Regions from separate parts of the Pedococcus sp. P2_E5 genome, predicted to be linked through region 1. Evidence: predicted binding sites of a transcription regulator. Region 1 holds the regulator's gene; the other holds the start of a gene.
The links. Region 1 encodes LexA, which represses DNA repair genes until DNA is damaged. Its sites were predicted from a motif close to TCGAACANNTGTTCGA; they were not measured.

Region 1 (4,413 bases):
GACGCAGGCAGACCTTCCCGCCATGGCCGCCATCTACGACGACCAGGTCCGCACCTCGGTGGCGACCTTCGACACCGAACCCCGCGGCGCGGCATACCTCGGGGAGAAGCTGGCGGCCGCCGGCGCGGGCAACGTCGGCAATGTCGTCCTCGTCGCCTGTGCGGACGAGCAGCTGCTCGGGTACGCGTTCTCCGGCGCCTTCCGCCCGCGGCCGGCCTACGACGGCACCAAGGAGGTGTCGGTCTACCTCGCGGAGGGCGCCCGCGGTCGCGGCCTCGGCCGGACCCTGTATGCCGCGCTGCTGGCGCGGCTGGACGCCGCACCTGATGTGCACACCCAGGTGGCGGTGATCGCCCTGCCCAACGACGCGAGCGTCGCGCTGCACGTGGCGTGCGGTTTCGAGCGGGTGGGCGTGCTGCGCGAGGTCGGGCACAAGTTCGGTCGTTATGTCGACACTGCCTGGTACCAACGGATGACTCCGCAAAAGTAGGGCTGGCGCGTCGCCCCGTCTCTTGGCACCCTCGAAGGAGCATCTTTCGCACGCTGTGGAGGTTGGGAGATGGGCGCCACCGGAGCCGGGCCGTTCGAGAACGACGACGCGCTCGACCTGCTCGACGAGCTCGAGGAGTCCGAGCACGAGGTACGACGCAAGAGGGTCGAGTCGGCCCTCGACCAGGTGGTTCGTGCGCGGGGGTACATCGAGGCGCCCACCATGTCGCAGGCAGTGGCGGCCGCGGTGCTCGTGGCTGCGTGTGACGACTTCGAATCCGTCGTGGGAGAACGCAATGTGCCCTGGTGGGTCGACGAGGAACCCATCGAGGTGGACGAACAGCTCGAGGAGCTCGCCACCCGGGCGCTGCACCGGGCCCTGCAGTCCGACGACAACGAGCTCTGGGAGCTGTGGGCCGACGGTGACGGCGGCGAACGCTTCGCCACGAGGATCACGCACTACCTCGACGCGCTGGGTGACTGACTGGTTACTGCCTGGGTGACTGACTGGGGGACTGACCCGTCGCCCGGCAGACCCCGAGCACCGCGTCGATCTGGTCCAGGTTCAGCTGCGAACAGGCGTGGCTCGCGGCGTCGATCAGGTCCGCGAGCAGTTCGATCTCGGATCCGAGCACCTGGTCGGTGAGATCGGGGTCGGGATGGGCCTCCATGTGTAGAGAACGGTTGGAAGAGTCGCCTGTTACGGGGCGCAGAGCAGGCAAGCCTGGGGGGCCTTCTTGAGTCCGTTCGGGTGATGGGCCATCAGCCGAACGGACGAGGCGCGAGCCGCGCTGAGCCCACAGCGGTCCGGACACACGTGTGCCGCGGAGCGCGCGAGGCGCTCCGCGGCACACGTCGCCGGGACTGAGGGTCGAGCTCAGATCCGGCGAAGCACCGCCGTGACCTTGCCGAGAATCGTGGCGTGGTCTCCGTCGATGGGGTCGAAGGCGGCGTTGTGCGGCATCAGCCACACCTTGCCGTCCTTGCGCTTGAAGGTCTTGACGGTGGCCTCGTTGTCGAGCATCGCCGCGACGATGTCGCCGTTGTCGGCCGTGGGCTGCTGGCGCACGACGACCCAGTCGCCGTCGCAGATCGCGGCCTCGATCATCGAGTCACCGACGACCTGGAGGAGGAAGAGCTGCCCCTCGCCGACGATCTGGCGGGGGAGCGGGAAGACGTCCTCCACGGTCTCCTCGGCCAGGATCGGCACGCCGGCGGCGATGCGCCCTAGCACGGGCACGTAGGTCGCGGCAGGGCGCTGGTCGCCCGACCCGGTCTCGTCGTAGGTCGCGGTCTCGTCCTCGGCCGAGGCGCCGCCGCGGTAGCCGCGCATGTCGGCGGGGGAGTCGGGCGAGACGACCTCGATCGCGCGCGGCCGGTTGGGGTCGCGGCGCAGGAAGCCCTTGCGCTCGAGGGTGGACAGCTGGTGGGCGACCGAGCTGGGGGAGGTGAGCCCCACGGCCTCGCCGATCTCGCGCAGGCTCGGCGGGTACCCGCGCCGGTCGACCGAGTTGCGGATCACCTCGAGCACCCGTCGCTGCCGGACGGTGAGCCCGTCGCCGCGATCGCGGTCGGGCAGTTCCTTGACGTTGTCGTCGCTCATGCCGCTTCCTCACTTGAGCAGTTTCGGGTGCAGGTGCAGGTCAGGTGCCGTATGCCGGGTGCTCTCCGAGGCGTTGTCAGTGCCCTCTGATGTGCTTGCGGCATGAACACAGCGTATGGCCTTCGAACGCCTGTGCCAAACATGTGTTCGACGCGTGTCTTGATTGATTCGAACATGCGTGCTAGAAATCAGTCAAGCAGTTCTTCGCACATCCGTTCGAGGAGCGCCGCACAGAACGCCACAGCAACACCAACAGCAACAACAGCGCACGCCACGATGGAGGACCTGATGAGTGCAGCAGTCGCTTGGGACGTCGCCCCCGCACCGGTGCGGGTCCCCGTTCGCCCGGCTCGCCCCCGCCTGGTCTCGGTGCCCACCGGCGCAGAGGTCGTGGTGGCTCCGGCCGCCCCGTTGCGCCTGACCCGCGCCGCTCGGCTGGCGATCACGCTCACCGTGGTCATCGCAGCCGTGGCCCTGGCGATCGCCGTGTTCTCCGGCGGCGCGTCCGCCACCGTGATCGACCACTCCACCACGGTGCAGTCCGGTCAGACGCTGTCGCAGATCGCGGTCGAGCAGCTCCCGCAGCTGTCGATGGCCGAGGCGGTCGTCCACATCCAGGTCGCCAACGACCTCACCGACAGCAACGTCCACGCCGGTCAGACGCTCCTCATCCCCGCCGTCGGCTGAAGCCCCGACGGCCGCGTGGCCTACGCGTTTTGCGCTATGCGGTGACCGTTGGCTCTACGCGCTAACCCCGATGCGGGGCGGCTGTCGCGTGTAAGACGGTGGTCGGCATGCACACCACTACACGGATGGCGGCCGCTGTGGCCGCAGCTGCCGGGGCAGCGGCCTTCTCGGTCCTCCCGGCCACCGCCGCGGCGGGAACACCCACGTCGTTCACCGTCGACACCCAGTTCGTGGACGGGCCCAGCGACATCACCGCCGCCACCGGCCCTCTCTCGTCCTGCACCGAGGTCAGGGACCTCGAGAACTTCGGCGACCTGCGGACCCACAACCAGCTCGTCTTCAGCGGGGTCAAGGAGCTCACCTGCGGCACTGCGACGGTGACCATCGGCTACACCGCCTTCATCTCCATCCCCGCGTTCCAGAACGAGAACGTGCTCCCAGCCGGCGGCGGCTTCAGGACCTTCGGGGACTGGTGGGTCATCGACTCCACGCTGGCGGGTGTGAGCTCCGGCGGCGGCAAGCTGGCGGGCGACTCCCGCACCTGCACGCGGGATGCCGGCTCAGAGGGCTGCATCACCGACACCTTCCGGGGCTTCGTCTCCTAGACGCAGACGCAGCCCGGCGCGGGGGAACCGGCGCGGGGGCACCGGCGCGGGGGAGGGTGGCGCTCAGCGGTCGGCCCGCTTCGGCCGGCGTGCGGGGTGGCCCAGCTCGCCGCCCCACAGGTGCGGGGTGCCCTCGTTCTCGACCAGGGACAGGTCGCGCCCGAGGAACCCAGCCAGCCGCTGGGCCGCGACCCTCACCTGCGTGCGCCCTCGCTTCGAGACGGCCGGAGCGAGGTGCACCTCGACCTGGACCGCATCGGGTCGCACCGTCCGCTTCCAGAGCCCGACATTGGTGCCGTCGAGCACCACGCTCGCCCAGAACGGGTCGGTGTGCTCGGCATAGGGGTGGTCGGGCAGTGCGGAGAAGTTCACCTGCGGATAGGTCAGGACCGCCTCGTCATACGTCGGGAAGAGGTATGCCGCGGGCGCGGCAGGGGAGCGCCGGCGCACCTGAGTGGGGTCGAACCAGTGCGGGATGCCGGAGATCTCCACCTCCTCCAGGTGGTCCCCGAGCTGCGCGAGGGCGGCCTTGGTGTCGCTGACCGTCAGGGTGGCCCACCGGGTGAAGTCCTTGACCGACGCAGGTCCGTGGCCGCTGAAGAACCGCCGGACCAGCTCGACCACGGCCTCGTCGCGGCTGCGCTCGGGTGTCGGCGCGATGACCTCGTCGACGAGGGCGTAGGAGTGGTGGACACCCTTCATGGGCCCCGAGCAGACCAGGCCGCGCATCTCGGCGACGATGAGCAGGTGGCCGAGCTGTTCGCCGGGCTTGATGGGGGAGCCGCGCTCGACGAAGGCCTCACCGAGCTCGGGTCGAGTCAGGAAGTGCTTGTCCTGCAACAGTTTTGCCAGCAGCTCGAACCCGTCGCCGAGACGCCTGGTGTCGTCGAGGCCGAGCTGACGGTGCCGCGCTCCCATGCTCGACAGCACCCGCGGTGAGGTGAGGGCGAGGATCCAGCGCAGGTCCTCCGGAGCGACGAAGTGCCACGTCGGCCTCAGGATGTGGGTGCGCACGAAGGCGCCGGCGTC
Region 2 (4,135 bases), on a different contig from region 1:
GCCGGTTCGACCCGGCAGCCCGCGAAGTCAGCACCCTGGCGACCGGCCTGCGCGAGCCCTCCGACGCCGTGGTCGAGCTGCACGATCAGTCTCGCGCGCGTCTGGTCGTCGTCGAGTCGGCGGCCCACCAGCTCGTGCGGATCCCGCTGCCTGACAAGGCCCAGCGCGTGGACGGCCTCGCGCACCAGACCCAGCGCCCCCGCACCGAGGTCGCGCCGGGCCCGGTGACCCTGACGGTGAACTTCACCCCGCCCACCGGGCAGAAGCTCGACTTCCGGTGGGGCGATCCGACCCGGCTGATGGTGTCGTCGACTCCCGACGGCCTGCTCCGCGAGGGGGCCGGCAGCTCCGAAGGCCTGACGCGGACGCTGACCCTCGACCCCGCGGCCGGCGACGGAGTGCTGCACGTCTCGGTCCAGGCGGCATCGTGCGACGGCGACCCCGAGACCGGTGAGGTGCCCGAACACGCCGCCTGCCACCTCTACCAACAGGACTGGGGCCTCCCCGTGGTGCTGGTCGAAGGCGCCACCACCGAACTGACCCTGGACCTGCGCGGCGTCTGACGCCACGGCGCCCAGACGTCCGGCCTCGCATCCCTTGGTTGGCCCCCGAAATCCTGCTCCACGGCCTACGCTCGGGCCACCGGCCCGCTCCGTGCGGGCCGCTGCGAAGGGGTGGGCGACATGTGGTGGCTGCTGGCAGTGGTTGTCGTGATCGGGGTCCTCGCCTGGGTGCTGCAGCGCCGTGGCGCGACGTTCGACGGACAAGACGACCGCGGGGATGCGGGACGCCCGCCCGAGTCGTTCAAGATCCCCGGCGCAGGCGGGGGCAACTCCGGCGGCTTCGGCAGCTGAGGCCGAGCCTCTCGACGGGCTCGCCCACGCTGGATCCACCCGGATCATCGTCACCTGACCCCACCTCGGCTTCATGTCCGTAGGGCGAAGGTGACGCACTTCTTCCCCCGGTCGTCGGTGTCGATCTGTTGTGAGTAGCGCGGGTCGTGGATCCTGCGATGGTGGTGTCCGCAGACCGGAACTGCCAGCGCCAGATCCGTCCGACCACCGCTCGCCCACGGATCCTCATGATGGAGCTCGGACCAGGCGTAGGGCCGATCACAGCCCTGCGCCGCGCAGCTGTCGTACGTCGTGGCGAGGGCGACCCGCTGGGCCTCGGTGAAGAACCGCTCCTGGCGACCGAGGTCGAGCGGCACCGACCGACCACCCAGGACCGCCGGGATGATGCCGGCATTGCAGGCCAGTCGCCGGGCCTCTCCGGCTGAGACATCCTGCCCCGTGTCGAGGTGCGCCGCCCCGACCGCCGCCTTGAGCTTGTCGTGGTCGATGGTGACCACCACCGTGGCTGCGACCTTGCCGCTGAGCGTGTCGGTGGGGAGGTGCTCGAGCAGCTCGACGAACGCCGTGCCGTAGCGGTGCGCCCAGTCACCCCCCGTCTGGAAAGCGTCCCAGGTGGCTGCCGCGACGTCCTCAGCCGTGGTGGCGCCCGCCGCCTTGGCCGCTTTGGCGGCCTGCTGGGCGAACCGACGCGGGGACGCGATCTGCTGCACGGTCTTGGCAAGGATCGACGCGGCGAGAGTGGGCAGCGTGAAGTGGCCGGTCGTCGTGCCGTCGCCGTTGTGGTGCCACGTCAGTCGCGCCTTGGCCAGCGCCGCGTCTTCCTCGGTGCGCAGCACCCGGTCCTCGTGGGCGTCGACCTCCACTTGAGAACGCTGCGCGACCGACAGGATCCTCCGGCCCTCCTTGCGCAGGGTGCCGGGGTCGACCAGCTTGGCTCGTCGCACGAGATCTGCCTCGATCGTGGCCCGCTCCTGCGGACTCACGCCGCCAGGGAGCTGTGCGGTGGCTGTTGCGATCACGTGGGCATGCTCGGTGGAGACGTCTCCCGCGGCCAACGCCTCACGGGTGGCGGCAAGGTCGTTGTCGAGTGCCGTCGCGAGCCGCACGTCACGGGCCGCCTGACCTCCCTCGCGTCGCGTGCTGACCGCCAACCACGCGGAGGTGTCGGTCATTCCGGAGTCGGAGGCCACCTCGGACCGGTCTGCCTCGGCGACCAGCGACAGCCGCACTGCCTGCAACCGGGTGATCACCCGGTCCACCTCGCCCAGCGCGGCCGCCGCGGAAGCGCCGCCGATCACGTCGCCGGTGTGCACCTGATCCAACAGCTCGTCGATCTGGCGCAGCGCCTCGACCGTCCCGAGTGGGACGGTGCGGAGGGTGACTGCTGCGGACATATAGGCAACTATAGTCGAACACATGTTCGAACACAAGCACAATCCACAGAAGGGTGGCCAGAAAGGTGGTCAGGTCACGTGACCCGACCCGTCCGCAGAGCTGGCGAGGCGGCCATGATCTCCGGCATCCGCCAGGAGGCGGCCACCTGCAATGAACGCGAGGCGTTGTCGCAGGTCAGGGGCCTTTCGCCGGTAGAGTCAGGGCAACGGGTGACAAGTACCCGCAATCCCCCCAGGAGTGAGCATGTACATCGGAGTCGGCATCTTCCTGATCGTCGTCGGCGCGATCCTGACCTTCGCGCTCAATGCGTCCACCGACGTGGTCAACCTCGGCATGATCGGCTGGATCTGCATGGCCGCAGGCGTACTGGCCATCCTGCTGTCGCTGATCGTCACGCGCCGCACCACCACGGGCGCCGGCTACTCGTCGCGGCGCGTGAGCCACACAGACCCGGCCACCGGCACCCAGGTCGACGAGGTCGAGGTCGACCCGCGCGCCTGACCCGCACCACCTGCATCACCCGATCCACGACAGGGGCGGCACCGGAGCGATCCGGTGCCGCCCTTGTCATGCCTCACGACCCAGGGGAGAGCTCCCCTCCCAGCGCTCGTGCGTAGCCCTCGCGCCGGGGTAGTCCTCCCCATCGACGGCGGTCGCGTTCGTTCCTAGCTTCGTTGTCAGCAGCCGGTCCCGCGAAGGGGATGGCCCAGTTCCCAACAACGATGCAGGAGAACGAGATGCGCACCCTCAAGCTCAGCCAGAAGCCGGTCCGGATGGCCCTCGCCGGCGCCCTGGGCCTGTCCGTCGTCGCGGGGGGCGCGGCCATCGCCGATGCCGCCACCGGCACCGTCAGGACCAGCGCCGCCAGCCTCACCGTCCGCTCCGGTCCGGGCACGTCCTACAGCGCCGTGACCACCATCCCGAAGGGCACGAAGGTCACCATCAGGTGCCAGACCTACGGCTCGACCGTCAGGGGCACCTACGGCACCTCGAACATCTGGGACAAGATCGGCACCGGCAAGTTCGTCTCGGACGCCTACGTCTACACCGGTCGGGACGGCTTCGTCGCCCCCAAGTGCGGCGGCACCACCACCCCGCCCACGACCACGCCGTCCGGTGCGATCAAGGACGACTACCCCTACCGCGGCGCCACCTCGGGCGTCGACCCGTGGAACTTCTACAAGGGTCAGTGCACCTCGTTCGCCGCGTGGCGCGTCCGCCACAACCTCGGCGTCGGATTCTCCAACTCCTACAGGGGCCAGCACTGGGGCAACGCCAACCACTGGGACGACGCCGCCCGCGCCGCCGGCATCCCGGTCTACAAGTCCCCGAAGGTCGGTGACATCGCCGTCCGCAGCAGCGGCACCTGGGGCCACGTCGCCTACGTTGCCAAGGTCAACAGCGACGGCAGCTTCATGGTGGAGGAGTACAACCACGTGCGTTCCGACACCTACAGCTACCGCAAGGCCGCCCGCGGCACCGGCAGCGAGCAGTTCAGCGACTTCATCCGCTTCCCGCGGTAGCGGATAGCGGGATAGCGCGACATCCAAGTGTCCAGCTGATCCGAACTAGGTCCGTGCGCTCGGCCCCGGAGGGGTGGGCGGGACCACAGAGCAAGGTATGCCGAAGGGCTGGCTTCCAGGGGAAGCCAGCCCTTCGGTCGTGCCGGGACCACCCGGCATACCGCTGCTTTGGGAAACGCGCGGGGGGATGCGTCAGAACGCGGACTCGGGGACGTCCATCAGGGCGTTGTCGGTCGCCTCGGCGATCGCGCGCTCGGCCGCGATCTTGGGCAGCACGTTGCGCGCGAAGAACGACGCGGCAGCGATCTTGCCCTCGTAGAAGTCGCGGTCCTTGGCCGAAACCCCTTCTCCTTCAAGGGCCTT

Region 2: a site for LexA is predicted at 2,263-2,278, ahead of AC1DVZ_RS06065 (HNH endonuclease signature motif containing protein). Genes of this name have one in related genera too.

The regions. Positions count from the first base shown of each region.
Region 1 is NZ_JBFUEP010000046.1:23,177-27,589, reverse strand. Features, by position in the region: gene AC1DVZ_RS15375 (N-acetyltransferase family protein) at 1-490, shown strand, start outside; gene AC1DVZ_RS15370 (DUF4259 domain-containing protein) at 560-973, shown strand; gene AC1DVZ_RS15365 (hypothetical protein) at 978-1,160, opposite strand; gene lexA (transcriptional repressor LexA) at 1,367-2,092, opposite strand; gene AC1DVZ_RS15355 (LysM peptidoglycan-binding domain-containing protein) at 2,381-2,779, shown strand; gene AC1DVZ_RS15350 (hypothetical protein) at 2,887-3,384, shown strand; gene AC1DVZ_RS15345 (winged helix DNA-binding domain-containing protein) at 3,448-4,413, opposite strand, start outside.
Region 2 is NZ_JBFUEP010000013.1:27,693-31,827, forward strand. Features, by position in the region: gene AC1DVZ_RS06055 (thioredoxin-like domain-containing protein) at 1-563, shown strand, start outside; gene AC1DVZ_RS06060 (hypothetical protein) at 684-854, shown strand; gene AC1DVZ_RS06065 (HNH endonuclease signature motif containing protein) at 926-2,248, opposite strand; gene AC1DVZ_RS06070 (DUF6458 family protein) at 2,493-2,750, shown strand; gene AC1DVZ_RS06075 (CHAP domain-containing protein) at 2,987-3,772, shown strand; gene AC1DVZ_RS06080 (acyl-CoA dehydrogenase) at 3,965-4,135, opposite strand, start outside.